Regions from separate parts of the Arthrobacter sp. BG3 genome, predicted to be linked through region 3. Evidence: riboswitches for the same ligand, from Rfam matches in the RefSeq annotation. Region 3 holds a riboswitch; each other region holds the start of a gene.
The links. Region 3 has a riboswitch for thiamine pyrophosphate ahead of thiC (phosphomethylpyrimidine synthase ThiC). Riboswitches for the same ligand answer to the same signal wherever they lie in the genome.
Positions count from the first base shown of each region.

Region 1: it holds a riboswitch for thiamine pyrophosphate, as region 3 does, so the genes downstream of both, AC1MFL_RS15085 (FAD-dependent oxidoreductase) here and thiC (phosphomethylpyrimidine synthase ThiC) in region 3, are expected to answer to the same signal.
Region 2: it holds a riboswitch for thiamine pyrophosphate, as region 3 does, so the genes downstream of both, AC1MFL_RS10535 (ECF transporter S component) here and thiC (phosphomethylpyrimidine synthase ThiC) in region 3, are expected to answer to the same signal.

Region 1 covers NZ_CM155270.1:3,346,672-3,356,187, reverse strand. Annotated here, with positions in the region: gene AC1MFL_RS15130 (HNH endonuclease signature motif containing protein) at 1-256, shown strand, start outside; gene AC1MFL_RS15125 (SDR family NAD(P)-dependent oxidoreductase) at 253-1,287, opposite strand; gene moeB (molybdopterin-synthase adenylyltransferase MoeB) at 1,331-2,551, opposite strand; gene AC1MFL_RS15115 (TetR/AcrR family transcriptional regulator) at 2,720-3,301, shown strand; gene AC1MFL_RS15110 (DUF3107 domain-containing protein) at 3,356-3,580, shown strand; gene AC1MFL_RS15105 (hypothetical protein) at 3,653-3,955, shown strand; gene AC1MFL_RS15100 (4a-hydroxytetrahydrobiopterin dehydratase) at 4,011-4,676, opposite strand; gene AC1MFL_RS15095 (thiazole synthase) at 4,758-5,573, opposite strand; gene thiS (sulfur carrier protein ThiS) at 5,579-5,815, opposite strand; gene AC1MFL_RS15085 (FAD-dependent oxidoreductase) at 5,812-7,374, opposite strand; TPP riboswitch at 7,367-7,500, opposite strand; gene thiE (thiamine phosphate synthase) at 7,527-8,234, shown strand; gene AC1MFL_RS15075 (ferritin-like fold-containing protein) at 8,313-8,984, opposite strand; gene AC1MFL_RS15070 (RNB domain-containing ribonuclease) at 9,026-9,516, shown strand, end outside.
Region 2 covers NZ_CM155270.1:2,367,771-2,377,286, forward strand. Annotated here, with positions in the region: gene AC1MFL_RS10500 (Na+/H+ antiporter subunit D) at 1-1,288, shown strand, start outside; gene AC1MFL_RS10505 (Na+/H+ antiporter subunit E) at 1,285-1,830, shown strand; gene AC1MFL_RS10510 (MrpF/PhaF family protein) at 1,827-2,105, shown strand; gene mnhG (monovalent cation/H(+) antiporter subunit G) at 2,095-2,511, shown strand; gene AC1MFL_RS10520 (DUF4235 domain-containing protein) at 2,529-2,792, opposite strand; gene AC1MFL_RS10525 (DUF4386 family protein) at 2,917-3,714, shown strand; gene AC1MFL_RS10530 (heme-degrading domain-containing protein) at 3,716-4,264, opposite strand; TPP riboswitch at 4,450-4,593, shown strand; gene AC1MFL_RS10535 (ECF transporter S component) at 4,658-5,290, shown strand; gene AC1MFL_RS10540 (ABC transporter ATP-binding protein) at 5,290-6,945, shown strand; gene AC1MFL_RS10545 (energy-coupling factor transporter transmembrane component T family protein) at 6,942-7,745, shown strand; gene AC1MFL_RS10550 (UDP-N-acetylglucosamine 1-carboxyvinyltransferase) at 7,842-9,365, shown strand; gene AC1MFL_RS10555 (glutamate--cysteine ligase 2) at 9,486-9,516, shown strand, end outside.
Region 3 covers NZ_CM155270.1:3,708,478-3,717,993, reverse strand. Annotated here, with positions in the region: gene lepB (signal peptidase I) at 1-68, opposite strand, end outside; gene lepB (signal peptidase I) at 69-749, opposite strand; gene rplS (50S ribosomal protein L19) at 855-1,214, opposite strand; gene trmD (tRNA (guanosine(37)-N1)-methyltransferase TrmD) at 1,472-2,281, opposite strand; gene rimM (ribosome maturation factor RimM) at 2,282-2,896, opposite strand; gene AC1MFL_RS16670 (RNA-binding protein) at 3,010-3,252, opposite strand; gene rpsP (30S ribosomal protein S16) at 3,254-3,676, opposite strand; gene AC1MFL_RS16660 (hypothetical protein) at 3,882-4,319, opposite strand; gene AC1MFL_RS16655 (VOC family protein) at 4,718-5,593, opposite strand; gene AC1MFL_RS16650 (amidohydrolase family protein) at 5,693-6,775, opposite strand; gene AC1MFL_RS16645 (GNAT family N-acetyltransferase) at 6,779-7,273, opposite strand; TPP riboswitch at 7,350-7,457, shown strand; gene thiC (phosphomethylpyrimidine synthase ThiC) at 7,453-9,288, shown strand; gene AC1MFL_RS16635 (alpha/beta hydrolase) at 9,331-9,516, opposite strand, start outside.

The DNA.
Region 1 (9,516 bases), 360 kb from region 3:
CACGTTCCCGGACCTGGACACGGACGCGGACCAGGCACTGCCCGAAGACCCCTTCCCGGACTGGCACCTCTTCACGGCCGCACACGGATTCCCCGCCGCAGAGCCGGAAGATCCGGTGTATCCGGAGGACCTTTACTGGCCAGAGCCAGTCGACGACGTTTACCCCGAATGCGTCCCGCCCCAAAGTGCCTGCACGCCGTCAGCCCGGCGGCCCCCCAGGCCCGACCCCGCCAAGTCAGTGGCACACGCGCACTAGCTGCCGAAGGCGTTTATTCCTGTCAGCTCGGCGGACAGCGCCCAGAGCCTGGCGGCGTCGGCCGGGTCCACCGCGTGGGCGTCCACACCCCTGATCCGCGCCTCCGGCGATCCCACGTTGGTGGGGTCCGCGATGTCGCAGTCCTCACAGTAGACGCCGCCCATGCCGGCCAGGGCTGGCGAGGTTGCCGCCCACACGGACGTCGCGGCCCCCTGGGCGGGGGTTTTGAACCGCGCATCGACCTTGCCAGCCTCGTCCATCCAGCCGGCGGCGATCATTTCTTCCCGCGGCAGGTGGCGTTGCAGTTCCGTCATGATCCCGCCCGGGTGCACGGCGAAGGCACGCACCCCGAAGTCTCGGCCGAGCCGGTCCAGCTGGACGGCGAACAGGGAGTTCGCCGTCTTGGCCTGTCCGTAGGCCCGCCACTTGTCGTAGCCGGTGTCGAAGTTGATGTCATCGAAGCGGATCGGCGAGAGCTTGTGCCCGGTGGAGGACAGCGACACCACCCGGGCCCCCGAACCGGCAGCCAGGGCGGGCCAAAGCAGGTTGGTGAGGGCAAAATGTCCCAGGTGGTTCGTAGCGAACTGCGACTCCCAGCCGGGCCCCACGCGGCGTTCGGGGCTGGCCATGATCGCGGCGTTGTTGATCAGGATGTCCAGGCTACGGACGCCGCCTTCAGCGCCGCCGGAAGCTGCGGAGCCCAGGAACTCTTCTGCGAACTCCTTCACGCTGGACTGGTCGGCCAGATCAAGCGCCGCGACGCTCACTTCGCCGCCCGCCGGCCCCGGGGGGACGCCGGCCTCAGCGAGGACTTCGCGGGCATGTTCCGGCCGCCGGGCCGGCACCACCACCACGGCGCCGGCTGATGCGAGCGCCCGGACGGTTTCCAGTCCCAGACCGGAATACCCGCCGGTGACGATGGCGGTCTTCCCGTGCAGGTCAATCCCGGCTATCACCTCGGCGGCTGTTGAGTCCCGTCCGAAGCCCGAACCGATCGTGTGCTGCGGGGTCACGCTCATGTCATCGCTCATGTCATTGGCCTTTTCGTAGCGGGCTCACTTCAGGCTTAGGCGGTCAGTAGACGGGTTTTCCGGGCTCGACGTCGCGCACCCATGCGAGGATTCCGCCGTCGAGGTGGCTGACCCGCTCGTAGCCGGCGGCCCGGGCAGCGGCGAGGACGGCCGCGGACCGGGTCCCGGCTTTGCAGTGGAACACGATGTCCATGTCCTGCGGCAACTCCTGCCACGCGTCACCGGCCAGGATCCTGCCCTGCGGGATCAGCACCGCCCCGTCGATCCGGACGATCTCGTACTCCCCGGTTTCCCGCACATCGATGAGGTGGAAGTCCTTGAGCCCGGCCTTGCGGGCGGCCAGCATCGTGGCCAGCTGGGGCGCCGTCACGGTATGTTCGGTGCCCGCCTCCGCGGGGGGCGTGATGCCGCAAAAGGCCTCGTAGTCGGTCAGTTCCGTGATCCGCTCCGCCTCGGGATCACGGGAGACCCGAATTTCGCGCCAGGTCCCGCCAAGGGCATCGAAGAGCGCCACGCGCCCCAGCAGGGAACGTCCGACGCCGGTGATCAGTTTCACGGCCTCCGTCACCATGAGCGAGCCCACAGCAGCGCAGAGCATCCCGAATACCCCACCCTCACCGCAGGACGGAACAGAGCCTGCGGGAGGCGCTTCCGGGTAGAGATCCCGGTAGGTGGGGCCGTACTGCTCCCAGAAGACGCTGACCTGCCCGTCGAAGCGGAAGATCGAACCCCAGACGTAGGGCTTGCCCAGGATCGCTGCGGCGTCGTTCACGAGATACCGCGTGGCGAAGTTGTCGGCGCCATCGAGGATCAGGTCGTAGCCGCCGAACAGTTCCAGGGCGTTGGAGGCGTCCAGCCGGACGTTGTGCAGCCGGACGTCCACCAGCGGGTTCAGCGCGGCAATGGCGTCCCGGGCGGACTCGATCTTGGGCCGTCCCACATCCGCCACACCATGGATCACCTGGCGCTGGAGATTGCTCAGGTCCACGGTGTCGTCGTCGATGATTCCGAGGGTGCCGACGCCCGCCGCGGCGAGGTAGAGCAGCGCGGGAGAACCGAGGCCGCCGGCGCCGATCACGAGGACCCTGGCGTTCTTCAGGCGGCGCTGCCCGATTGCCCCGATCTCCGGAATGATCAGGTGCCGGGAGTAACGTTCCACTTCCTCCGGACTCAGGGCGTCGGCCGGCTCCACCAGCGGCCCGGGCGCCGCGGGCGCCTTTTCAGGGGTTGCGGGGGCTGCGTTTTGGGTGAACTTGGAAGCCATACTTCAATCTATGCCCGAAGATGCCGCCAGGTCATATTACCGGCACGTAAAGTGGACGTAACAGCAAGCGAAAGAAGGCCGACATTGGTTGATCAGGCACCGGTTGAGCGGGGAAACGCCGGAAAGTCGACGGAGGTACCGGCACGAAACGGACAGCGGTCGGCACGGCTGCCCCGCGATGAACGCCGGGCGCAGCTGCTCGCGGCCGCCCAGGAGGTCTTCGTCGCCAACGGCTACCACGGTGCCGCGATGGACGAAATCGCCGAAACCGCCCACGTCAGCAAGCCCGTGCTGTACCAGCACTTCCCGTCCAAACGCGAGCTGTACATGGCCCTGCTGGACAGCCAGCTGAGCAAACTGATCGCGCTGCTGCTGGGTGCCCTCAACTCCACCACGGACAACGATGAGCGCGTCCAGGCCGTCATGCGTGCCTATTTCCGCTTCATCGCCAGCGACGACCAGGCCCACCGCCTCGTTTTCGAGTCCGACCTCGTCAACGACCCCGATGTCAGTGCGCGGCTGGAAGCCTTCAACAAGACCTTCGCCGACGCCGTGGCCCAGGTCATCGCGGAGGACACGAAACTGCCCGAGCTGGAGTCCCAGCTGCTGGGCCGCGGACTCGCTGGAATGGCACAGGTCAGCGCCCGGTACTGGCTGGAAACCGACGGCAACCTTGACCTCGATGTCGCCAGCGATCTGATCTACCGTTTAGCTTGGCGCGGAATCTCACGCTTCCCCAAGGAAACCTAGACTACAAATAGACATGACACTCTAGAGAACTTTGATTGGCTGGGAGGCCTTGCAGTGGAAGTAAAGATCGGCATTCAGAACATCGGCCGCGAAATTGTCCTGGAATCAACCCAGGATGCCGACACCGTGGCCAAGGTCGTCAGCGAGGCCCTCGCGAAGGGCACAGAGCTGCGCCTGACGGACGAAAAGGGCCGCCAGATCATCATTCCCGCAAACGTCCTGGGCTATGTCGAAATCGGCGCCGAGGAAGTACGCCGCGTCGGTTTCGGCGCCCTCTAGCGACCACCCGGTGCTGCCCCTCCGGGCAGCACCGCAGCTGACCCGGTCCACCGATCCGCGAGGAGTCCGAACATGCTTTCCCTGATTGTGGTTGCCCTGGTGACCGTGGCCGCGGGCTTTGTGGTCTGGGCCAACGACAAGCGGCACGCCAAATACGGCATTGCGGTGCCTGCAGGAATATCGCTTGCCGTGGGGATGCTGAGCTGGATCATCTTCATGGCCGCCGGCTTGGGCTACCAGCCCGGGCTGACCTGGATTCCGTGGGTGCTGCCCATGGTCCTCGGTGCCGCCGCCTCCGTGGCCGCTGTGCTCTACCTGGGCAAGACCCGCACCAGCCGCGACACCGCCCGGCTCACCGCCATCCTGCGCTACTAGGCGGGCCGGCCCGCGGCCTGGCTGCCTGGCTGCCTGGCTGCCTGGCTGCCTGGGCTCAGGTTTCCGGCCCGTGGCCTGTTTCCGTGCAGAGGCACAACCGGTTTCCCTGCGCATCCGTGACCACCACCCAGCTGGGTGCGTGGTCATGGTTCATTAACGCCCCGGTGGCTGCCGTCTTCTCCAGCACGGAACCGGATTCGGCCAGGCTGCGGTGGATGTCGAGGTGGAGCCGGTTGGGGTTCGGGGCGGAGGTCGCCTGGAACCAGAGCGTCGGGCCCCGCCCGAAGGGGTCCACCAGGCCATCGGATCTGCCCCGGCGGTAGCCCAGTGCCACCCGCCAGACCTCCGAGATGGCGGCCGGGTCCTCGGAGTCGATGGCCACCTCGATGGTCCGGTAAAGTCCCGGCTCCGCGGCGGCGCCGATCCGTGCTGCCGCTTCGACGGCGGCCGTCGCGGCCGCGACGTCCCGCAGCGTGACTTCGTCCCCGGCGTCGTGGGAGCTGTACCGCAGGAAGACCCGGTTGTAGCGCCAGTCCAGATCCGGGTGGTGGTTCTGTTCTTCTGCAAGGCGTCCGACGGCGGCGATCAGTTCCAGCGCCGCAGCCGCCGAAGGCGCCTTGTAGACGGTGACGAGACCGCCCAGCCGGTACCTCCAGTCCGGCAGCTCCGCCAGGGCCGCATCGAGCTGCTCCTGGGTGAGGACGTCCTCTGTGGCTGCCATGGCAGCCTCCTTCGCTGTGTCGTGCCAGGCCTTCCGGCCCGAAGTCCCCCACCCCGGGAGAACGGGGAGGAGTCGTTCGGCCTACAGGAATTCGGCCCGGCCATCCATCGCCGAGGATGCCAGCGAGTGCTCCCGGCGCGGGATCCTGCCGGCCCTTTTTGCCAGCCTACCTGCGATCACCGCGTGCTTGAAGGCCTCCCCCATCAGCACCGGATTCTGCGCGCGGGTCACGGCCGTGGCCAGCAGCACGGCGTCGCAGCCCAGCTCCATGGCAAGCGCGGCGTCCGAGGCCGTGCCAATCCCGGCGTCCAGGACCACGGGAACGGAGGCCCGCGAGACGATCAGTTCGATGTTGTGCGGGTTCAGGATGCCCAGGCCGGTACCGATCGGCGCCCCCAGGGGCATCACCGCGGCGGCCCCGAGGTTCTCCAGCCGCAGGGCCAGCACCGGGTCGTCGTTGGTGTAGGCGAAGACCTTGAATCCGCGGCCCACGAGTTCCTCGGTGGCCTCGACGAGTTCCACGGCGTCCGGCAGCAGGGTCTGCTCGTCGGCGATGACTTCCAGTTTCACCCAGTCCGTTTCGAGGGCTTCGCGGGCCAGTTCGGCTGTCAGCACGGCGTCCTTGGCGGTGAAGCACCCAGCGGTGTTGGGCAGCACGCGGATGTTGTGGTCCAGCAGCAGCTGGAACAGCGAGCCGGCCTCCGCCGGCGAATAGCGGCGCATCGCCACTGTGGTCAGTTCGGTGCCGGACGCCAGCAGCGCGGCCCCCAGACCGTCCAGGCTGGGCGCCCCGCCGGTGCCCATGATCAGGCGCGACCCGAGCTCCACTCCGTCGACCATGAACGGATCCGCCGCGGCGGGCTTTACTCCCGGCGCTGCTGTTGTGGTGTCCTCCATGCTGCTCATCCTCCCTGTACCGCCGTGACCAGCTCGATGTCGTCGCCGTCGGCGAGCGCGGTGCCGTGCCACTGGCTGCGGGGAACCACCTCGGCGTTGCGGGCCACGGCGACGCCCAGTTTCGTGCCGTCCGCGGACTGTCCGTTGGGCGCCAGCGGGCGCCCGGTGACCTGGCTGACCAGGGTGCTGACCGAGGCGCCGTCGGCGAGGATGTGCTCGTTTCCGTTCAGTTTGATGTTCATACCGTTTCCTTGCTGTGCTCAGGGTTGGGATTGGCGTTGCGGGGGGCTGTTTCCTGCGTGCCGCCCGCGGGCATGCCGGCAACCGACGTCGGGGCTGCCGATTTGGCGTCGGCCGGCGTGCCGGCAGCGAACCGGCCCGGCCGGAAATGGGCCCAGCGGGGGTCCGCGACGCCGTCCAGCAGCTGGCGGCAGATCTCAGCCGCCGCGGGCGTCAGCAGGATTCCGTGCCGGAAGAACCCGGTGGCGATGATCAGACCCGCAACGTCCCCCGGACGCCCCTGCTCCGCCACCCGGCCCAGCAGCGGCGCGTTATCCGGGGTCCCCGGGCGGGCCCTCGCGGTGGCCTCAAGCAATTCCAGTTCGGCGACTGCGGGGACCAGTTGCTGGGCGTCGCGCAGCAGCTGGTAGACGCCGCCGGCGGACACGGCGGCGCCAGCCGGGGCCGCGCCCCCAAAGGTGCCGCCAGCCGTAGCCCGGCCCGTAGAGGAGCCGCCGGTCGGCGCAGCCGGCGCTCTGTCTCCCCCACCGAGATCGTCCTCCCGCTGGGTGGCACCGATCACGACCGTGCCGTCCTGCCGGGGGACGATGTACACCGGCACGCCGCGGACCAGCCCCCGCACAGTGGAGGTCAGCAGCGGCCGCAGTCTCGCCGGCACCCGGAGCCGGAGGATGTCCCCGTGGACCGGCCGCAGCGGCAACCGGAGTCCGGCGGGCAATCCGTCCAGCGACGCGGCCCCCAGGCCGTTGGCCACAATGGTCTCGCCCGCCTGGATGAAGCCTCCGCCTTCGAGGCTGGCACCGACCACCCTCCCGTTCTCCCAGAGCAGCCCGGCGGCGCGCCGGCTGACGGTGTGGCAGTGGCTGTCCGCGGCCAGGAGTTCCCCCATCCGGGCGAGCAGGCGGCGCGGGTCCACCTGGTGGTCGGCGGGAATGTCGAAGGCGCAGGAGATCCCCGGGCTCAGCAGCGGCTCGCGCATCCGCGCCGCGCGGACGGTCAGAGGCTCCACGGTCAGGCCGTATGCCTGCTGGACGGTGCGCAGGTCTGCGAGCGCCCGGCGGTCGGCAGCGTCGGCACCCACGGCGAGGGTCGGCGTCGTGAGGTACCCCGTGGCGGTGCCGGTCCCGCCGGCGGCGCTGGCGTCGGCGCCGGTCCTGCCGTCGGCGCCGGTCCTGCCGTCGGCGCCTGCGGAACCCGTTGCGGTGTTGCTGGCGCCCGTTCCGGGGCCGCCGTCTCCGCGCTCGAGTCCGGCAGCGAAAGCCGGCCAGAGGCGGGAGGACTCAAGCATGAGCTCCAGGAGCGCCTCCTCCTGGTAGTGAAGTTCACTCACCGGGGCAAGCATTCCGGCGGCAGCCCAGCTGGCGCCGCTCCCGGGGGCATCATCGATCAGGGCCACGGACCGGCCCGAGCATCTCGCCGCCCAAGCGATCCCGTGGCCGACGACGCCGCCGCCGATTACAGCAACGTCGTAATATTTCCGGGCTCCGGCGTCATCATCGGAGGCGGCGGCTGCCGCTGCTTCAGTAAATGCGGCCGCGCCGCGGGCGGATATGTCGCCCATGAGGATTCCTTCCCTACGCCGGTACTAGCCGGATCAGGTCAAGCGGTCGGCTCTGACGCCCTCTCAGCCTGCGGCGCCGGACGCCAAAGGCATGGACGGCTGCGGCGGGCTCCCGCGGTATTGGCCCAGTTTAGAGGAACTAGGCTGGACCTATGAGCCAGGATGCCGTCCACACCACCGCCCGCCTTTACCTCTGCACCGATGCCCGACGGGACCGCGGCGACTTTGCCGACTTCGTGGATGCGGCATTTGCCGGCGGAGTCGACATCATTCAGCTGCGCGACAAGTCCCTGGAAGCAGCCGAGGAGCTGGAACTCCTGGAAGTCCTGCACCAGGCAGCCCAGCGTCACGGCCGGCTCTGGGCCGTCAATGACAGAGCGGACCTCGCCTCGCTTTCCGGGGCTCCGGTGTTCCACATCGGGCAAAAGGACATCCCACTCGGCGCCGCCCGCGACTTCCTCGGCAAAGGCGCCGTGATCGGGCTGTCCACGCACACCCCGGAACAGGTCGATGCCGCCATCGCGGCCGCCCCCGGCCGCAACGGACTGGACTACTTCTGTGTCGGGCCGGTCTGGGCCACCCCGACGAAGCCGGGGCGCGCCGCCGTCGGGCTCGAACTCGTGCGCTACGCGGCCGACGCCATCCGCCGGGCCGAGGCAACAGGCGGGGGCAAGACCGCGGGCAAAGTCGCGGGTGTCGTGCCGTGGTTCGCGATCGGCGGCATAGACCTCGGAAACGTGGAGCAGGTCGTGGAGGCCGGCGCCCGCAGGATCGTGGTGGTCCGCGCCATCACGGAGGCCGACGATCCCGCGGCCGCCGCCAAGTCACTGCTCGCCGCACTCGACGCCGCGGAGCGCTGAGTCCGGGCTGCCCGGTTAGCCGGCCAGGCTGCCCGGTTAGCCGGCCAGGCTGCACGGTTAGCCGGCCAGGCTGCACGGTTAGCCGGCCAGGCCGAGTTGCGCCATCCGGCGCGAGTGGTTGGCCGCCAGTTCCGCCATCAGCCCGCGGACGAGTTCCCTGGTCCGGTCCTCGTCGGCGCCGATCAGGCCGCCGAGGAACGCGTGCTCGAAACTCACCCGCTGGGCCTGGGTCAGGGCCTCGCCGAGCAGGCGTCTTGCCCACAGCGCCAGCCGCGACGCCAGCCTCGGGTCATCGGCGAGGGCGGTCTTGAGCCGCTCCCGCAAGACGGCCGTGGCCTCCTCATCGGCCTGGATCTGCTCCACCAGGGCCCGGGTGTCGGCGTCGACATAGCGGGAGATGGCGCGGTAGAAATCGGCGGAAACGGTGTCGATCACATACGCCTTCATCAGGGATTCGTACCAGTCCGCGGGGCGGGTGCGTTCGTGGAAGTGGTCCACGGACGGCTGGAACGGCAGCATGGCGGCCTCGGTATCCAGGCCCATGGCCTCGAGCTTGGCGCTGACGAGTTCGTAGTGCTGGAATTCGATCACGGCGATCCGGCCCAGCACCGCGCGGTCGTGCAGCGTGGGTGAATAGCGGGCATCGGAGGAGAGCCGTTCGAAGGCGGAAAGCTCGCCGTAGGCCATCACGCCGAGCAGATCCATCAGAAAGCTGTTGTAAGGGGCAGGATCGGCCGGGGATGCGCTCATGATTCAAGACTAATGGGGCAAATGAAGCTAATCTGATTTTCGTGTCCCATCATCGTCTGACCCCGAATGTGCACCAGCAGAAGAACCAACTTGCCGAGGCGCTCAACGCGCTGCGCACCACGCTGGAACTGCCGGGCCCCTTCCCCGAAGACGCGCTCCGGGAGGCGAAGGAAGCCGTGGCCGGGCACGAGCTTCCGGAGCTGGATTTCACGCATATCGACTTCGTGACCATCGATCCGGCGTCCTCCACCGACCTGGACCAGGCGCTCTTCATCGACCGTTCCGGTGCCGGCTACAAGGTGTTCTACGCGATTGCCGACGTCCCCTCCTTTGTGGCCCCCGGCGGGGCGCTCGACGCCGAGACCCGCCGCCGGGGCCAGACCTTCTACACCCCGGACGGCCGGATTCCGCTGCATCCGGAAGTCATCAGCGAGGAAGCGGGAAGCCTGCTCGCCGGGCAGCTGTGTGCCGCCTTCGTCTGGGAATTCATGCTGGACGACGCCGCCGAGGTCTCTGCGGTGCAGGTCCGCCG
Region 2 (9,516 bases), 1.3 Mb from region 3:
GATCCTGGTGGCCGGCGTGTCCAACGCGTTCCTTTCCGGGGACCTGTTCAACCTCTATGTGGGGTTCGAAATCCTGCTGACCGCCAGCTACGTGCTGATGACCCTCGGCGGGACGGGGCCGCGGATCCGGGCCGGGGTGACCTACCTTGTGGTCTCGGTCGTCTCCTCAGTGCTCTTCCTGATCGCGATCGCCATGATCTACGGGGCCACGGGAACCATCAACATGGCCGATCTCGCCGTCAAGCTCGCGGACCTGGACCAGGGCACGCAGAACCTGCTGCACGTGATGCTGCTCGTGGCCTTCGGGATCAAGGCTGCCGTGTTCCCGCTGTCCTTCTGGCTGCCTGACTCCTACCCGACGGCACCTGCCCCGGTCACGGCAGTGTTCGCGGGCCTGCTGACCAAGGTCGGCGTCTACGCCATGGTCCGGACCGAAACGCTGCTGTTCCCGGGGGACACCTTCAACGCCCCGCTGATGGTCGCCGCCTTGCTGACCATGCTGGTGGGGATCCTCGGCGCCCTGGCCCAAAGCGATATCAAACGACTCCTGTCCTTCACTCTGGTCAGCCACATCGGCTACATGGTGTTCGGCCTGGCGATGTCCTCGGTGGCCGGGCTGGGCGCCGCCGTCTTCTACGTCGCCCACCACATCACGATCCAGACGAGCCTGTTCCTGGTCACCGGTCTGATTGAACGCCGCGGCGGCAGTTCCTCGGTGGACCGTGTCGCCGGCCTGGCCAAGCTGTCCCCGCTGCTGGCGGTGCTGTTCTTCGTCCCGGCCATGAACCTCGCCGGCATCCCGCCGCTCTCCGGCTTCCTGGGCAAAGTGGGCCTGCTGCAGGCCGGCATCCAGCTGGGAACCCCGCTGGCCTACGCGCTGGTGATCGGCGGTGTACTGACGAGCCTGCTCACCCTGCTGGCCATGGCACGGGTGTGGAACCGCGCATTCTGGCGCAAGCCCGAGGACGCGGAACACCCCGACCCGGTGCTGCTGGCGCACCCCGCGGACTCGGCCACGGGTGACCGGGCCGGAAAGACCAACGTCACCCTTCTGCCGCGGACCATGGTGGGTTCCACGCTGGGCCTGGTCATTTTCGGTGTCGGGCTGACCGTGTTCGCCGGGCCGCTGTTCAAGGTGGCGGACCAGGCCGCCGTCGAAATGCTGGACCGGACCTCATACATTCACGCGGTCCTCGGCGAGGGCGTGCGGGTTCCCGCGATTTCCCAGCCGGAACCGGGCCCGGACCCCGCCGGCCTTCCGCCAACCAGCGGGCAGGAGCGCAAATGAACCGGAAACGGATCTCCCTGCGTCAGGAACTCCCGCTCCTGGTCTGGCTGGTGATTGTCTGGGGCGCCCTGTGGCAGAACTTCAGCCCGGGGAACCTGCTCTTCGGCGCACTGATCGCCGTCGTGGTGGCCCGGCTGTTCTACCTGCCGCCGGTGGAACTCGGCGGGCGCTTCAACCTGCTCCGGGCGGTCCAGTTCGCCCTGGGCTTCGTAGCCAAGGTGGTGGCCGCAAGCTTCCAGGTCCTGTACCTGGCCCTGGCCCGGGGCCCCAAGGTGGTCAGCGCCGTCGTCGCCGTCCCGCTGCGGAGCCATTCCGACCTGCTGGTCACGGCGACAGGGCACGTGACCGCGCTGATCCCGGGGTCGCTCGTGGTGGAGGTGGACCGGTCGACGTCCACGCTCTATATCCATGGCATTAACGTCCGCAACGCGGACGATGCCGCGCGGCTGCGCAAAGACGTCCGCGACACGGAAGCGGGACTGATCAGGATCATGGGTACCCAGGCCGAACTGTCCGCCCTCAACCAGGAGGTGGCATCATGATGCAGCTGGTCCTGACCGTGACCACGGTGGTGCTGTCCCTGGCTGCCGGCGGAGCGATCATCCGGATCGCGCGGGGCCCGTCGCTGCTGGACCGGGTGCTGGCCGCGGACGTGCTGCTGGCGATCGTGGGAGCGGCCCTGTGCATCGACATGGCCGTGAACCGGCACCTGAACAACCTCATGCTGCTGGTGGCGGTGTCCCTGATCGGGTTTGTCGGCTCCGTCACGGTGGCCCGCTTCGTAGCCGACCGGCGGGAGAAGAGCCGTGAATCCTGAAACCCTTACCGCCGACACCGTGATCGACGCCGTCTCGGCGGTCTTTATGGTGGTCGGCGCCCTGATGTCACTCGCGGCGGCGGTGGGACTGCTCCGCTTTCCGGACCTGATGACCCGGATGCACGCGGCCACCAAGCCCCAGGTGCTGGGGCTTTTCCTGCTGCTCTGCGCGCTGGGGCTCCAGATGCGCACCTGGTGGGTCTGGCCAGTGCTGGGCGTGGCGTGGATCTTCCAGTTGCTGACCGTGCCGGTGTCCGCGCACATGGTCGGCCGGGCCGGTTACCGCACCAAGCACCTCCACCCGGAACTGCTCAGCACGGACGAACTCGAGGCCGTCGTGCAGCAGGCGGCGGGCAAGCGCGGGTTTAGCGACGACGACCCCGACGCGGCCACCGACAGGCGGTAAGAGCTAAACGATGCGCCCTAAACCACGTCCTGGCTCTTGGCGAAACGCGTGACCGCGCGCTGCGTGCCGTGGTTGGCGAGGACCTGGATGATGGCGCTCACAGCTGCCGAAATCAGCGCGAAGGTTAGCGCTGAGCGCAGCGTGGTGGGCACATCCTCATCGTGGCCCTTGGGCGGCTTGTTGCCCGTGGATTTCTCCCACACGGTGTCAACGAGTTTGGTGCCGACGTAGCCGGCGAGCAGGCTGACGCCGGTGCCGAGCAGTTTGATGAAGATGTTCATTCTTCGGACTCCTAGGGGAGGAAACAGGGCTTCCCCTAGCCTAGCGCCCCTCGCCCGGCGCCCGGCGCTCCAGCCAGGGACCAACGCCCCTGTCCGGCGGCCCGGTCCGGACGTACCTTCGAGGATGGCACGACGCCAAACCCGCGCGCCCGGGCCCGCCCGGCAGCCGGCCACCGATTCGGCCGGCGGCCGGACCTGGCGCCGGCTCTATCTCTGGGCCGGGATCTCCTCGGTATTGTTCGTGGCGCTGCTGATGCTGGCACTGGTCCTGGACTTCGCCGCCCCGCCCCCGGTTCATGGCGGCACCGAGACGCTGGAGTTCATCGCGCGGAACAAAGGGAACTATGTTGCCGAACAGCTGCTCTGGATCATGCCGAACATCCTGCCGGTGCTGGTGTTCGTTGCACTCTTCGTGGCGCTCGCCCCGCTGGACAAGAGCCTGGCCCTGCTCGCCGCAGTGATCGGCGGCCTGTCGTGGGGTCTGATCCTTGCCGTCCCGGTCACCAGCAGGGGATCGGTGGGGCTCGTCTATCTCAGCGACCGTTACGCCGCCGCCGCCGACGACGCGGCCCGGCTCCGCTACTCGACCGCCGCCGAAGCCATCATCGCCGAAAACAACACCCCCGCCGTCGCCGGTGTCCTGTCCGCGGCCGGCATCCTGCTCATCTCCATCGTCATGCTGAACGGGGTGCTGCCGCGGGCCCTGGCCTGGCTGGGGATCGCCACGGGCGGGCTGGGCATCGTCGCGGAAGCCCTCCGGCACGCCGTCCCGGAGATCTACGGGGGCTACGGGGTGCTGATGTGGGTCTGGTTTGTCGCAGCGGGGATTGCGCTGATCCGGCTGGCCGGGCGGACACCCCGGCGCCCGAGCGAGGCGCCGGCACCGCGGGGTCGCGGCGGGACCGCAGCGCCGGGCGGCTGAGCTACCGCCCGGGGGTCACGGCGCGGCCCAGGATCTCCGACAGGGCTTCGACCACCAGCTCATGGTCGGCCTTCTGCGGCAGCCCGGACACCGTGACGGTGGCCACCATCCCGGTCCCGCGCACATAGATGGGGAAAGCCCCGCCGTGGGCGGCAAACTCCTTCTGGTCAAACCAGGCGTTGTCCTCGATCCTCCGCCCGGCGGCCCGGGACCGAAGACCCACCAGCAGGGACGGGACTTCGTAGCGGACGGCCGTGCGCTGCTTGGCCCTGATCCAGCGCTCATTGTCCGGTGTGGCGCCTTCCAGCGCCGCGTGGAAGAGCACCTGCTCGCCCTTGGTGATGTCGATGGCGATCGGGTGGGAGCGCTGCCTGCCGAGTTCAACCAGGAGCAGCCCCAGGTCCAGGGCGTCGTCCTTGCCGAAAGACTGGAACTGCAGCTCATCGATTTCGGCCAGGATGCGGCCGATGAGCGCGGCCAGCGATCCGTGCGGCTGCTCGTCGGCGGAGTCCGGATCGTAGCCGGAGGGCGGCACTGCTGAGTTGGTCACGTGTTCCAGCTTCCGTTGGTTGGCCGCCGGCGCGTGGGCGCGGCATCCGGTGTTCCCGTGCCTTGCCGACTCTACCAAGCAGGGGGTTCCGGGTCACCGGCGCGGCGCCGGCGCATTGTGACGGCTGACCCCGGAACCCAGCCGCCCGATGGGTGTAAACTTAGCCACGCCCACAAGGGCGATATTCAATACGACAGGGGAGCGCCGCCGTCGGGCATCACCGGAGGAATCCGGGGACACCACAGGTGGGCGCTGAGAGTGCGGACAGCCGCAGACCCTCGAACCTGATCCGGTTAGTACCGGCGCAAGGGAGTCGAGTTCTCAGAGTGCCCGGAACAGCGGCGGAAGCTGCGGCCCCGGACACCCTCCCCTCCTGTTCCTCAGGAGGACGACATGACTGATACATCTGCCAAGCAGACGCTCACCGGACGCAACTACAACTGGCGTGTGGTGGACATTGTGGTGGCCGCACTGATCGCGGTGGCCGGCGGCGTGATCTTCTGGGCCTGGTCCCAGGGCGCCAACCTCATTGCCGCCCCCGTCAACGCGTTCTACCCGCCGCTGACCGGGCTCTATGCCGGCGGCTGGATGATCCCGGCGGTGCTGGGCATGCTCATCATCCGCAAACCGGGCGCCGCACTGTTCTGCGAAGCCGTGGCCGCCGCCGGTGAGCTGATCATGGGCTCGCAGTACGGCACCACGGTGCTCATTTCCGGCATCCTGCAGGGCCTCGGCGCCGAGCTGGTCTTCGCCGCCTTTATGTACAAGAAGTTCAACCTGCCGGTGTCGCTGCTCGCCGGTGCCGGTGCCGGCCTGTTCTGCGGGCTGAACGATTCGTTTCTGCCCTGGGGCTGGAACATCGCCTACGCCGACGGCGACAAGCTGGCCTACATCATCTTCACGGCCATCTCCGGCGCCGTGATCGCCGGCGGACTGTCCTGGCTCGCCACCCGGGGCCTGGCCAGGACCGGTGTGCTGAGTTCCTTTGCCTCCCGCAAGGCGGCCACGGAGCCTGTCTTCTCCTGATGTCCGCCTCCAGCACGTCCGCCGGCAGCGGGTGCCGCCCGGCCACGGTCACCGCGCGGGGCTGGGGCTGGCGGCACGCCGGCCGGCCCCGGCCCGCCGTCAGCGGCCTGGACCTGGATATCCGGCCCGGTGAGCGGGTGCTCCTGCTGGGTCCCTCCGGCGCCGGCAAATCAACGCTGCTCCACGCCCTGGCCGGGGTACTCGGCGACAGCTCCGCCGGTGGCGCCGAGCGTGCTTCCGGCGGTGCTGCAGGCCGTGCCGCTGCGGATGCCGAGGATGCGGACGAGACCGGCCGCCTGCTGATCGACGGCGCCCCGCCCCGGGCCCAGCGCGGCCGGGCAGGACTCATGCAGCAGGACCCGGAGACCCAGGTGGTGCTCTCGCGCCTGGGCGACGACGTCGCCTTCGGCGCCGAAAACCTGTCCGTTCCGCCGGCCGAGATCTGGCGGCGGGTGGCGGAAGCACTTGACGACGTCGGGCTGGGCCGGCTGCCGCTGGACCATCCGACGTCGGCACTCTCCGGCGGGCAGAAGCAGCGCCTGGCCCTCGCCGGCATCCTGGCGATGCGCCCCGGCCTGATCCTGCTCGATGAACCCACCGCGAACCTGGATCCCGCCGGTGTCCTGGAAGTCCGCGACGCCGTCGGCCGCTGCCTGGACAAAACCGGGGCCACCCTGGTGGTGGTGGAGCACCGGGTCTCCGTCTGGAAGGACCTGGTGGACCGGATCGTGGTGCTGCAGCCCGGATCCGCCACGGACTCCGCCGTGCTGATCGACGGGCGCCCGGACGAGGTCCTGGCCCAGGCACGGGACATGCTCACCGCGGCCGGCGTCTGGGTCCCGGGTTACGTGCCGCCGACCCGGCCCCGGGGTGCAGCGGGCGCCGCCGCCGGCGCGGCCGGGCACACCGCTGCCGCCCACGCGGCGCGGCAGTTGCTGCTCGCCGCGGAGGACCTGGCCGTGTCGCGCGAACGGCCGCGGCGGGCCGGGCTCCGCGGAGGCTTCCGCCCGATCCCGCCGGTGCCCGTGCAGTCCGGCATCACGGCCCAGGTCCGGGCCGGCGAAGCGCTGACCATCACGGGTCCCAACGGCTCCGGCAAGTCCACTTTCGCCCTGACCCTCGCGGGCCTGCTCGCCCCGGTCTCCGGCACGGTCTCCGCCACGTTGCCGCTCAGTGCCGGCGCGGGGATCGACCCCTACCGGTGGAAGGCGCAGCAGCTGATCGCCCGGATTGGCACCGTCTTCCAGGAGCCCGAGCACCAGTTTGTCACCGGACGCGTGCTCGATGAGCTGATGTTCGGGCCCCGGCACCTGGGCCGCGGCGAGGACCGGGTGGACGAACTCCTGCAGCGGCTTCGGCTCACGGAGCTGGTGGACGCCAATCCCTACACCCTCTCCGGCGGTGAGAAACGGCGCCTGTCCGTGGCCACCGTGCTCGCCGCCCATCCCCAGGTGCTCGTCCTGGACGAACCGACCTTCGGACAGGACGCCAACACCTGGGCCGAACTCGCCTCCTTCCTCTCCGAACTCCTCGACGACGGCACCGCCGTCGTGTCCGTGACGCACGATGCCGAATTCAGTGAGGTCCTGGGCGGCACCGAGCTGAGCCTCGGTGCCCCCGAATCCCGGGAACCGGGGAAGGTCGCAGCGCCATGAGGCAGGAACTGACCCTGCGCGGCAACCATGCCCTGCTGGCCCGGGCCAACCCGCTGGCGAAGTTCGCCGCGGTTATGCTCATCACGATGGTCCTGGCGCTGTCCATCGACTGGGTGTCCGCCTCGGTGGCGCTCGGCTTCGAACTGGCCCTCCTTCCGCTGGCCGGGCTGACCCCGGGAGTGCTCTGGCAGCGGGGCTGGCCGCTGATCCTGGCCGCGGCGCTGGGCGGCTGGAGCACCACGATCCTGGCACCCGACAGCGGAAACATCCTGCTCGATGCCAGGATCTGGTCCATCAGCGAAGGATCCCTCGAGCTCGGGCTGGGTTTCATGCTCCGCGGCCTGGCCATCGCGCTGCCGGCCGTGCTGCTGATGAGCTGCACCGACCCCACCGATCTGGCGGACGCCCTCGCGCAGAAGGCGAAACTGCCGCACCGCTTTGTCCTCGGGACGCTTGCCGCGATGCGGCTGGTGGGACTGATGGCGGAAGAATGGCAGACCATCGGCATGGCACGCCGCGCCCGCGGCGTGGGCTCGCACGGGAACCCGCTGCAGCGGCTCCGCGCCACCCTGGGGCAGAGCTTCGGGCTGCTGGTGCAGGCCGTCCGGCGCGCCTCCCGGCTCGCCGTCACCATGGAGGCCCGGGGCTTCGGCGGCGCGCAACGGACCTGGGCCCGGAAATCCGTCTTCAGCGGCCTGGATGCCTGGGTGTTCGCGGGCGGACTGCTGATTGCCGGCGCGGCCGTCGCCTCTGCCCTGGCCGCGGGAACCTGGAACATGGTCTTCCTCGCGCGGCAGTAACGCCCGTTATCGCACCGGACGGGTAGCCGTGTGAGGTTCGCGGCATTCCGTCCCAAATGCCCGGCATTAATAAATCATGCGTGATATTTTCTTGGGATGACTCAAGAGACTGCTGAACACGTTGGCGCCCTCCTCCGCGACGCCCGCCGCCAGAAAGGCTGGACCCAGGGGCAGCTCGCGGCCGAGCTCGGAACCAGCCAGAGCGCCATCGCCCGGATGGAACAGGGGAAGCAGAACCTCAGCCTGAAAATGATCCAGCGGCTTGAGACCATCTTCGGCCGGAGCATCGTCAAGGTGGGCCGGCCGGCCATGACGCACCTCCGGGTGGAGGGCGGCCGCACCCTGTCCGGATCCGTCGACGTCAACAGCAGCAAGAACGCCGGCGTCGCCCTGCTGTGCGCCAGCTTGATCAACCGCGGCACGACGACACTGCGCCGGCTGGCCCGGATCGAAGAGGTCAACCGGATCGTCGAGGTCCTGACCAGCATCGGCGTGGAGTGCAGCTGGCTCAACGCCAACGACCTGCAGATCCGCCGCCCGGCCGTGCTGGACCTCGACTCGATGGACGTCGAGGCCGCCCGCCGTACCCGCAGCGTCATCATGCTGCTCGGCCCGCTCCTGGACGAATCCAGCGAATACCGCTTGCCCTACGCGGGCGGCTGCGACCTCGGCACCCGCACCGTGCAGCCGCACATGCAGGCGCTGCGGCAGTTCGGCCTCAGCGTCGACGCCAAGTCCGGTTTCTACGCGGTGCAGGCGCCGCCGTCGGACGGGCACGACCGCTCCTTCGTGCTCAGCGAACGCGGCGACACCGTCACTGAAAACGCCATCATGGCCGCCGCCCACCGCAGCGGAACCACGATCATCCGCAACGCCAGCCCCAACTACATGGTGCAGGACCTCTGCTTCTACCTGCAGATGCTCGGCGTCGGGATCCAGGGCGTGGGCACCACAACCCTGAAGATCACCGGCCGGCCCTCGGTCGACGTCGACATCGAGTACTTCCCCTCCGAAGACCCGATCGAGGCGATGAGCCTGATCACCGCCGGGATCGTCACGAACTCGGAAGTCACGATCCGCCGCGTCCCGATCGAGTTCATGGAAATCGAGCTCGCGACGCTGGAACAGATGGGCCAGCGGCTCGAAGTGTCCGGCGAGTACCTGGCCCGCAACGGGCGCACCCGGCTGGTGGACGTCACCACCAAGCCCTCGGAACTGCGCGCCCCCGAGGACAAGATCCACCCCATGCCCTTTCCCGGGCTGAACATCGACAACCTGCCCTTCTTCGCGGTCATCGCCGCGAACGCCCAGGGCCAGACGCTGATCCACGACTGGGTTTACGACAACCGCGCGATCTACCTGACCGAGCTGAACAAGCTCGGCGCCCAGGTGCAACTGCTCGACCCGCACCGGATCTACGTCAACGGGCCCACCAGGTGGCGCGCGGCCGAGGTTGGCTGCCCGCCGGCACTGCGCCCCGCGGCCTGCCTGCTGCTGGCGATGCTGGCTGCCCGGGGTGTCTCGGAACTGCGCAACATCTACGTGATCGAGCGCGGCTACGAGGACCTGGCCGAGCGGCTCAACACCATCGGTGCGAAGATCGAGTACTTCCAGGACTGACCCCGCTGCGCACCTCCAAGCAACGCGGGGTCAGATCACGCCCGTCCGGAGCGCCTCCATGGGCGCGGAGTGACCCCGCGTTGTTGAGCGTTTCGGCGGATCCTGCCGCACAATAGAAACATGCGCACCTTCGGCGTGGAGGAAGAACTGC
Region 3 (9,516 bases):
GCTGAGGCGGTAACCCTGGGCGGGTCCTGCTCCCGCGGATCAGGAGTCCGGGGTCCGGTCTCGGGCATCTACTGTCCGTTCTTCGCTGTTGTCGTGGCGGCCTCGGCGGGCCGTGCTACTGCTGTAAATCTATCAAGCGGCCAGATGATCTGGATGGGCCTGCCGACGACCCGCTCCAGCGGCACCATGCCGCCGCCAGGGGCCCCCAGGAGACTGCGGGAATCGGCCGACATGGACCGGTGGTCCCCCATCAGCCAGAGCCGCCCCGGGGGTACGGTCACGCTGAACTTCTGTTCGCTCGGCGCGTCGCCCGCATAGAGATAGGGTTCCGCAACTTGCTGGCCGTTGACTGTGAGTTTGCCGCCCGCGTCGCAGCAGGCCACGTGGTCACCGGGGAGCCCGATGACGCGTTTGATGTAGGTGTTCTCGCCGCCGGAGAGGCCGATCCAGTGCCCGACGCCGCCGAGAAAATCCAGAACCGGGCCCTGGCCGCTGTTCAGCGGGGCGAAGGAGCCGCGGCCGTCGAAGACGACGATGTCGCCGCGGCCCACCGGTTCGGCCTGGAAGTCCGTCCGGGACACGAGGATCCTGTCCCCCTCGCGGAAGAGGGGCTCCATCGAGGCGGAGGGGATGTAGTAGACGTCGAGCCACAGTGACCGGACCAGTCCGCTGATGATGACGGCAAGGACCACAGCCGGCAACACAAAACGCCAGCCGAGTTTCCTGGGCTGGCGTTTTGTGTGTTCCATGGTCCGTATCCTTATTGCGCTTTTCTGACGTGAACAGCGCTGTTGCGGATGCTCCGGCGCTGGCCGGACACGGTCCGTGGACCCGCGGTGGAAGCCTGAAAGGACTTACTTTGAGGGCTGGAAGTCGCGCTTTTCCTTGATCTTCGCGGCCTTGCCACGCAGGTTGCGCATGTAGTACAGCTTGGCGCGGCGCACGTCGCCCTTGGAGACGAGCTCGATCTTATCGATGATCGGGGAGTGCACCGGGAAGGTACGCTCCACGCCAACACCGAAGGAGACCTTGCGGATGGTGAAGGTTTCGCGCAGGCCGTCGCCGTGGCGGCCCAGGACGAAGCCCTGGAAGACCTGGACGCGGGAGTTCTTGCCTTCGATGATGTTCACGTGAACCTTGAGGGTGTCACCCGCGCGGAAGACGGGAACATCGGTGCGCAGCGACGCTGCATCTACGGAATCGAGGATATGCATTGATTCACTCCTGGTGAACGCCACAGGTCCTTCACGTTGGGTCACGGCGGCGAAGCCCAGGCGCAAATGCGGCCCGGAACGTCCCGTCGAAAATTTGTGAATCCGGCACTGCCAGGAATTGGCGGGGCCGGGGTGCCGCGCTGTTGGTGACGCTCCCCCTGTGGCAGGTTCGCACCCAGCAGGCACAAGGACCAATTTTGCCACATCCGGGGCTTTCCAGCCAATCCGCCCAGGCCAGTCCGCTCAGGCCGGTCCGCTCAGCCGGAATCGCCGCCGGCGGCGGCGCGGCGCACCAGGTGGCCGTCGACGACGTCGTACCCGAGGTCCGCGAAAGCGGTGCGGTCAGCGCGGGGCAGCTTGGCGGCGTCGAACGCCTCAAGCAGGTCCGGGCGGCGTTCGGCGGTGCGCCGGTACTGTTCGTGCCGGCGCCACTGGGCAATCTTGCCGTGGTTGCCGCTGAGCAGCACCGCAGGCACCTCGCGGTCCCGCCAGTTGGAGGGCTTGGTGTAGACGGGGTACTCCAGCAGCCCGTCGGCGTGTGATTCCTCCACGAGTGACTCCGGGTTGCCGACGACGCCAGGCAGGAGGCGGCCGATGGCCTCCACCATGGCCAGCACCGCCACTTCGCCGCCGTTGAGGACGTAGTCGCCAAGGCTCACGGGCCGGACCGTGAAGTGCCCGGCGGCCCATTCCATAACGCGTTCGTCGATGCCTTCGTAGCGGCCGCAGGCAAACACCAGCCGGTCCTCTTCGGCCAGTTCGTGGGCCGTGGCCTGGGTGAACCGCTCGCCCGCCGGTGAGGGCACGATCAAGACCGGCTTCGCAGCCCCCGCAGGACGGTCGGCCGCGACGGCTGCCAGCGCCTGCGCCCAGGGCTCGGGCTTCATGACCATGCCGGCGCCGCCGCCGTACGGGGTGTCATCGACGGTCCGGTGGCGGTCCGTGGTGAAGTCCCGGAGGTCGTGGACGTTCAGCTCCAGCAGGCCGTCCTGGCGGGCCTTGCCGATCAGCGAGAGTTCCAGCGGTGCCAGGTAGTCGGGGAAGATGCTGACGACGTCGATCCTCATCTAGGCGCTGTCCCCGGCGCCGGCGCGGCCTTCAGTGGTGTCGGTTCCCGCGGGCTTCGGCCCGTCCACCGGCTTCGGCTCCTCCTCGGACTTGGCCTCGTCCTCGGCGTTGACCTCGAAGAGGCCCGGAGGCGGGGTGACTAGGATGTAGCCGTCCCCGACGTTGACCTCGGGGACGATCTGTTCCACGAAGGGGATCAGGACTTCCTGGCCGTCCGTGGCGGTGACGACGAGCAGGTCCTGGACCGGGAGGGTGTGCAGGCCGGAGACCTTGCCGACCACCTGGTCGCCGACGCGGACTTCCAGGCCTTCGAGCTCGTGCTCGTACCAGCCCTCGTCGTCCTCATCGTCGTTGAGTTCTTCGGTTTCGACGAACAGCTTGGCGCCGCGGATGGCCTCCGCCTCGTTGCGCGTCTCAATTTCCTCGAAGGCGAGCAGCAGGATGTCCTTGTTCCAGCGTGCGCTGATGATGGTGAGCGGACCGGCCGAGGCCGGCTCCACCACGAACTGGGTCCCCGCGACGAAGCGGTCGCCGGGCGCGTCCGTGAGCACCTGGACGGTTACTTCGCCGCGGATGCCGTGGGGCTTGCCGATTCGTGCCACCTGAAGCTGCATCTGTTCCTCTGTTCGGGGTTGGTGATTCTGTGGATCTACTGGGGAAAGCAGTCCGGCCCCTCCACCATTATCTGGTGAAGGGGCCGGGCTCAAGACAAGTATTGCTGAAAGCGTTACCGGCGGCGGTCGGTGTCGACGACGTCGACCCTGACCGGCTCGCCGTCCGCCAGCGCTGCCACCACAGTGCGCAAGGCGCGTGCGGTGCGGCCCTGGCGGCCGATCACCCGTCCGAGGTCGTCCTGATGAACGCGCACTTCGAGGGTGTCCCCGCGGCGGTTGTTCTTCGCACTGACCTTGACATCCTCAGGACTGTCAACGATCCCCCGGACGAGGTGTTCGAGCGCTTCTGCCAGCAAGTTACTCAGCCTCGGTGGTCTCTGCTGCGGCGTCGGCGGGAGCCTCGGCAGCGTCATCCTTCTTGGCCTTCTTGGTGATGGCTTCCGGGATAATCACGGAACCCTTTTCCGGGGTCACAAAGGCAGCCTTGGGAGCCTTGGTCTTCAAGGTGCCCTCCTGGCCCGGGAGACCCTTGAACTTCTGCCAGTCACCGGTGATCTTGAGGATCGCGGCAACCTGCTCGGACGGCTGTGCGCCGACGCCGAGCCAGTACTGGGCACGGTCCGCGTCGACCTCAATGTACGAGGGCTCTTCGGTCGGGTGGTACTTGCCGATCTCTTCGATGGCACGGCCGTCACGCTTGGAGCGTGCGTCCATGACGACGATGCGGTAGTACGGTGCGCGCATCTTGCCAAAGCGCTTAAGGCGAATCTTTACGGCCACTTTTGTGGTCACTCCTGTTTCTGAAACGGGGTCGAGCCCGGCGTTCTGCACCCGTGGGGCGGGCCGTACTAGGGGGTTCTAAAAGGACAGGATCCAGACGCGGAGAGAGGGGCCACGCAGATCGAGTACCTGTTTATTGTGCCAGATCAGCGGCGGGATTTCGACTTGACACCCCCTGGCCCCATATTTCCCGGCGCAAGGTGGCTCAGGAAGTCCAGACGTAGAGGCCGGATCTGCTGGCGGGGTCCACGCCGGCGGCGAGCTCGGCGAGCTGCCGGACGTACCGGGCGGCCTGCTCCACACCGAAGGGCATGTCCTCCTCGGCGGCCCAGCTTTCGGCGACATCAGCCAGGACGTCGCCTTCCCCTTCGGTCTCATAGCTGAGCAGCTCGGCCAGGGCACGGACCATCGCGGGCGGGACGCCCAGGAGGGAGTCGCTGGCGACATCCACCATGGCCAGCTCGTAGTCGGCGCCCGCAGCGTGGACGGCAGTTCCGGCCAGGTCGCCCAGGCGCTCAACTTCGAAGTCGCTGATATCCGCAATCCGGACGGCCCCGGGGGCCGCGGCAGCGCCGCCGTCGAGGGCTGCGGCACGCTTAAGGGCTTCATCGTGGGTGGAGACAAAGATTTCGGTGAATCCCATGGAGCTCGTCCTTTTGTGTCTGGCGGCGCTGGTCCGCTGTTTTCTGCGTCGCTTCAGCCTAGCCGCTTGCGCCCGGCCGCGCCCCGGCTGGACATGCCCTCCCCTGATCGCGACCAGTGGACATAAAGCCACTATGTCCACTCCTGGCCTCGGCCGGCGGACATGCTCCGCGGTCCTGCCAGCGGGAAGTGGACATGCCCTCCGCCGATCCCGGCAGCACCCCGCCTCACTCACCCCAGCCCGCTGGACATGCCCTCCCCTGACCGGCACGAGTGGACATATGGCCATTATGTCCAGTCGCTGCCGCCCGCACTGGGCATGTCCCCGGGTCCCAGCCGGGGGATTCCAGCGGGGCGGGCGCCGGGGACGGCCGGTTGGGCGCCGGGGACGGCTGGTGTTCAGCGGACGGCGACGCGGATCCGGTTGCGCCACGGGTCCTCGAAGCGCAGTTCGGCTCCGGTGTGGTGGGACTGGACTCCGGCGGTCCTGAGGCGGTCGGCGAGGGCGCCGATGTCGTCTCCGGCCGGCACTTCGATCAGCACCTCGCCAAGTCCCAGGGTGTCGCGGCGCGGGCCGGCGCCGCGGCTGTTCCAGACGTTCATGGCCATGTGGTGGTGGTAGCCGCCGGCCGAGACGAACAGGGCCTGGCCGTGCCAGCCCGCGGTCTTCTCGAAGCCGAGGGTTCCGACATAGAAGTCCCGGGCGGACTGGACGTCGCCGACCTGGAGGTGGACGTGGCCGACGCCGGCCTCGGCCTCGCGCTGCCCGCTGACGGATTCCTCGGTCAGGAACTGTTCGAGGTAGCGCTGCGGCGGCAGCGCCAGGCTGTCCATGACCACGTTGGTGCCGTCCCAGGACCAGGCGTCGCGGGGACGGTCCCAGTAGAGTTCGATGCCGTTGCCCTCGGGATCGTTGAAGTAGAACGCTTCGCTGACGAGGTGGTCGGCGCTGCCGGTGAAGGACTGCGGTTCGTACTGCGCCGCGCTGGCGACAGTGGCGGCGAGGGAGGACTGGTCACCGAAGAGCAGCGCCGTGTGGAAGAGGCCGGCCTCGCCGCGGGACGGCACGCTCAGCCCCGGCGCCGGCGCAAGGTGGACCAGCGGCTTCTGCCGGCGCCCGAGGTAGAGCCCGCCGTCCTGCTCCGCCACGATGTCGAGGCCGAGTGCGCGCTGGTAGTAGTCCGTCATGACCTTCATGTCGCCGACCTTGAGCATCACGGTGCCCATGGTGAGTTCGGCGGGAAGTAGATCCCGGGTGCTGGTTTCTGCAGTCATGTGATCGCTCCGGGGCTTGGCGGCCACCGCCCTTCGATGACCTCATACAGGGTAAATTACTTGAAGCTTCAATTTATTCCTAATGGAGAAGGAGTGTTCCTACCGGACCAGTTCCCCGCGCAGCACGATGTTCTGCGGCTCCCGCAGGGTGGCCAGGTTGCGGCGCGGATCCTCGGCGCAGACCAGCACGTCGGCGCTGGCACCGTCGGTGATGCCGGCGGCCCCCAACCAGGCCCGGGCAGCCCAGGATCCGGCGTCGAGGGCCGCCGTCGCAGGAAGTCCGGCGGCGTGCAGCGCCTGGAGTTCGTCGACGATGCGCCCGTGCCTGATGACGCTGCCGGCGTCCGTCCCGGCGTAGATGGTGACTCCGGCTTCGAAGGCCGCCAGGACACGTTCCGCCCGGCCCTCCCAGAGAGAGCGCATGTGCGCCGCGTAGCGGGGGAACTTCGCTTCCGCCTGCGCGGCGATGCCGGGGAACGTGGCGATGTTGATGAGCGTGGGGACGATCGGAACACCCTGTTCGACGAAACGCGCCAGATGCCGCGGGAGCAGGCCGGTCGCGTGCTCGATGCAGTCGACGCCGGCGTCGAGCATGTCGTCCAGGGTGTCTTCGGCGAAGCAGTGCGCCGTGACCCGGGCGCCTTCGTCGTGGGCGGCCTCGATGGCACCTTTCAGCACCCCGGCGGGGAAGCTAGCGGCGAGGTCGCCGGCGTCCCGGTCGATCCAGTCCCCCACGAGTTTGACCCAGCCGTCACCGGCCCGCGCCTGCTTGCGCACGGCCTCCACCAGATCCTCCGGCTCCACCTCGACGGCGAACCCGCGGAGGTACCGCCGGGTCCGGGCGATATGCCGGCCCGAGCGGATGATGCGGGGCAGGTCCGCGCGGTGCTGGATCCAGCGGGTGTCGTGGACAGCACCGGCATCGCGGACAAGGAGGGTTCCGGCGTCGCGGTCGGTCATGGCTTGTTCTTCCGCCAGCTCCTCCGGGACGTCCCCGCCGGGGCCAAGCCCGATGTGGCAGTGCGCGTCGACCAGCCCGGGGATGACCCAGCCGTCCAGGACGTGGTCCGGGGCAGCGGCGGGCCGCTGGAAGGTCAGAACGCCGCCGACGGACCACAATCCGCGGTGCTCCCTGTCGGGTCCGGTGAGGACGGTGCCGGTGAACTCGATGATGCTGGTCATGGCTTAAAGCCTAATCCGCATCGCGAGCCGCCGGCCCAGCTCATCCAGCCCCAGCTCCGCTTCGTGGGACCGCACGGCGGCCAGCGCGGGCCCGGGGTCGGCGAGTTCCTCGAAGCCACAGCTCGCGTAAAACGGCGCATTGAACGGAATCCCCGCGAAGGTGCAAAGCGTCATCGACTGATAGCCACGGTCCCGGGCCTCGCCGATGGCGGCCTCCACCAGCGACCTTCCGAGCCCGCGCCTGGCAGCGTCGGGATGCACGGAGAGTTGTTCCAGGTGGGGCTGGCCGCCGACCTCATCGACGCGGGCAAACCCCACGGGCGGGCTTCCGGCGACCAGGATGAAGAGCGGAACACCCGTCGCCGGCAGCTCCGGGAGCCCCTGGTGCCCCAGCTCCGCTTCAAGGAGGCGGTCAGCCGCCGCTTCAACAGCCGGCAGGGCCGCGAGGTCTTCCGGCGCCGCCTCCCTGATGCGGGGCACGGCCCTGGACTGCGTCACGATGCCACGGTAACACCGGGCCGTGACGGCCGCCGTCACACTCGACAGCCGCCCGGGCGGGACGTGGTAGCTTCGTCTACGACCACACGGGTGCCCTTGCAGGGGCTGAGATCGGGCTGACGCAGCCTGCGACCGTTGAACCTGTCCGGGTAATGCCGGCGAAGGAAGTGAGTATTTCCGTGAACACACCATTGACGCAGCACAGCCCTGTCCAAAACCTGTCAGCCGGCAGGCTGACGGGCCAGATTGAGCCGGCCGCCCCTACGCGGTCGCTGGAGTCCCATTCCCTGGCGTTTGACCAGGACACGGAACACGGCATCCGCGTCCCGGTGACCGAAATCGCCCTGGCGGGCTCCCCCGACGGTACCGGGAACCCCCCGTTCCGGGTGTACCGCACGGCCGGCCCCGGCAGCGATCCGGTCCGCGGGCTGGAGCCGTTCCGGGCGCCCTGGATTGAAGCCCGGGAGGACACCGAAACTTACGCCGGCCGGGAACGGGCGCTGCTCGACGACGGCAAGTCCGCCGTGCGCCGGGGCGCGGCGTCCGCGGAGTGGAGGGGTGAGCGGCCGGTGCCGCGGCGCGCGGTCGACGGCCGGACGGTCACGCAGATGCGCTACGCACGGGACGGGGTCATCACCCAGGAGATGCGGTTCGTGGCGCTGCGGGAAAACTGCGATGTGGAGCTGGTGCGCAGCGAGGTCGCGGCGGGCCGCGCCATTATCCCCAGCAATGTCAACCACCCCGAATCCGAGCCGATGATCATCGGTAAAGCGTTCCTGGTGAAAATCAACGCCAACATCGGCAACTCCGCGGTGACCAGCTCCATCGCCGAGGAAGTCGACAAACTCCAGTGGGCCACGCAGTGGGGTGCGGACACGGTGATGGACCTCTCCACCGGGGACGACATCCACACCACGCGCGAATGGATCCTCCGCAACTCCCCTGTCCCCATCGGCACGGTCCCCATCTACCAGGCGCTGGAGAAGGTCAACGGCGAGGCGAACGCCCTGACCTGGGAGATCTTCCGGGACACCGTGATTGAACAGTGCGAGCAGGGGGTGGACTACATGACCATCCACGCCGGGGTGCTGCTGCGCTACGTGCCGCTGACCGCGGACCGGGTCACCGGCATCGTGTCCCGCGGCGGAGCCATTATGGCCGGCTGGTGCCTGGCCCACCATCAGGAGAACTTCCTCTACACCCACTTCGATGAGCTCTGCGAAATCTTCGCCCGCTACGACGTCGCGTTCTCGCTCGGTGACGGCCTGCGGCCCGGTGCGACCGCAGACGCCAACGACGCGGCGCAGTTCGCCGAACTGGACACCCTGGCCGAGCTCACGCAGCGGGCCTGGGAGTTCGATGTGCAGGTCATGGTGGAGGGCCCGGGACATGTGCCGTTCCACCTCGTCCGGGAAAACGTGGAGCGCCAGCAGGAACTCTGCAAGGGCGCCCCGTTCTACACGCTCGGGCCGCTGGTGACCGATATTGCTCCGGGCTATGACCACATCACCTCCGCAATCGGCGCCACCGAGATCGCCCGCTACGGCACCGCCATGCTTTGCTACGTCACCCCTAAGGAACACCTCGGCCTGCCCAACAAGGACGATGTGAAGACCGGCGTCATCACCTACAAAATCGCGGCCCATGCCGCCGATCTCGCAAAGGGACATCCGGGAGCGCACGAACGCGACGACGCTTTGTCCAAGGCACGGTTTGAGTTCCGCTGGCGGGACCAGTTCGCGCTGTCCCTGGACCCCGTGACGGCCGAGGCGTTCCACGACGAGACGCTGCCCGCGGAGCCGGCCAAGACGGCCCATTTCTGCTCGATGTGCGGTCCCAAGTTCTGCTCCATGCGGATCAGCCAGGACATCCGCGATGAGTACGGGTCCGCGGACTCACAGGCCGCGCGGGCCGAACTGGCCGCCGGGATGCGGGCGAAGAGCACCGAGTTCCTGGCCTCAGGCGGCAAGGTCTACCTGCCGGCGCCTGCCGTGGGCGGCCCCGCACCCCGCTAAGAGGGCGGACCGCACCGGGCGGAGCAGGGCGCCCCGCCCCGCTTAGGAGGCGTGGGCGTGCTGCTGACGGCCGACGTCGGCGATGAACGCCCGGATGAGCCGGTTGCCCTCTGCTGAATCCTGGGGCCGGTGCCCGCCCGCCGCGGTGCGGTGCAGGGCGCCGGTCTCACGCAGGTAGCCTGCGATCTCCTCATACAGCGGCTCCCAGCCGCCGGTCAGGACCAGCGT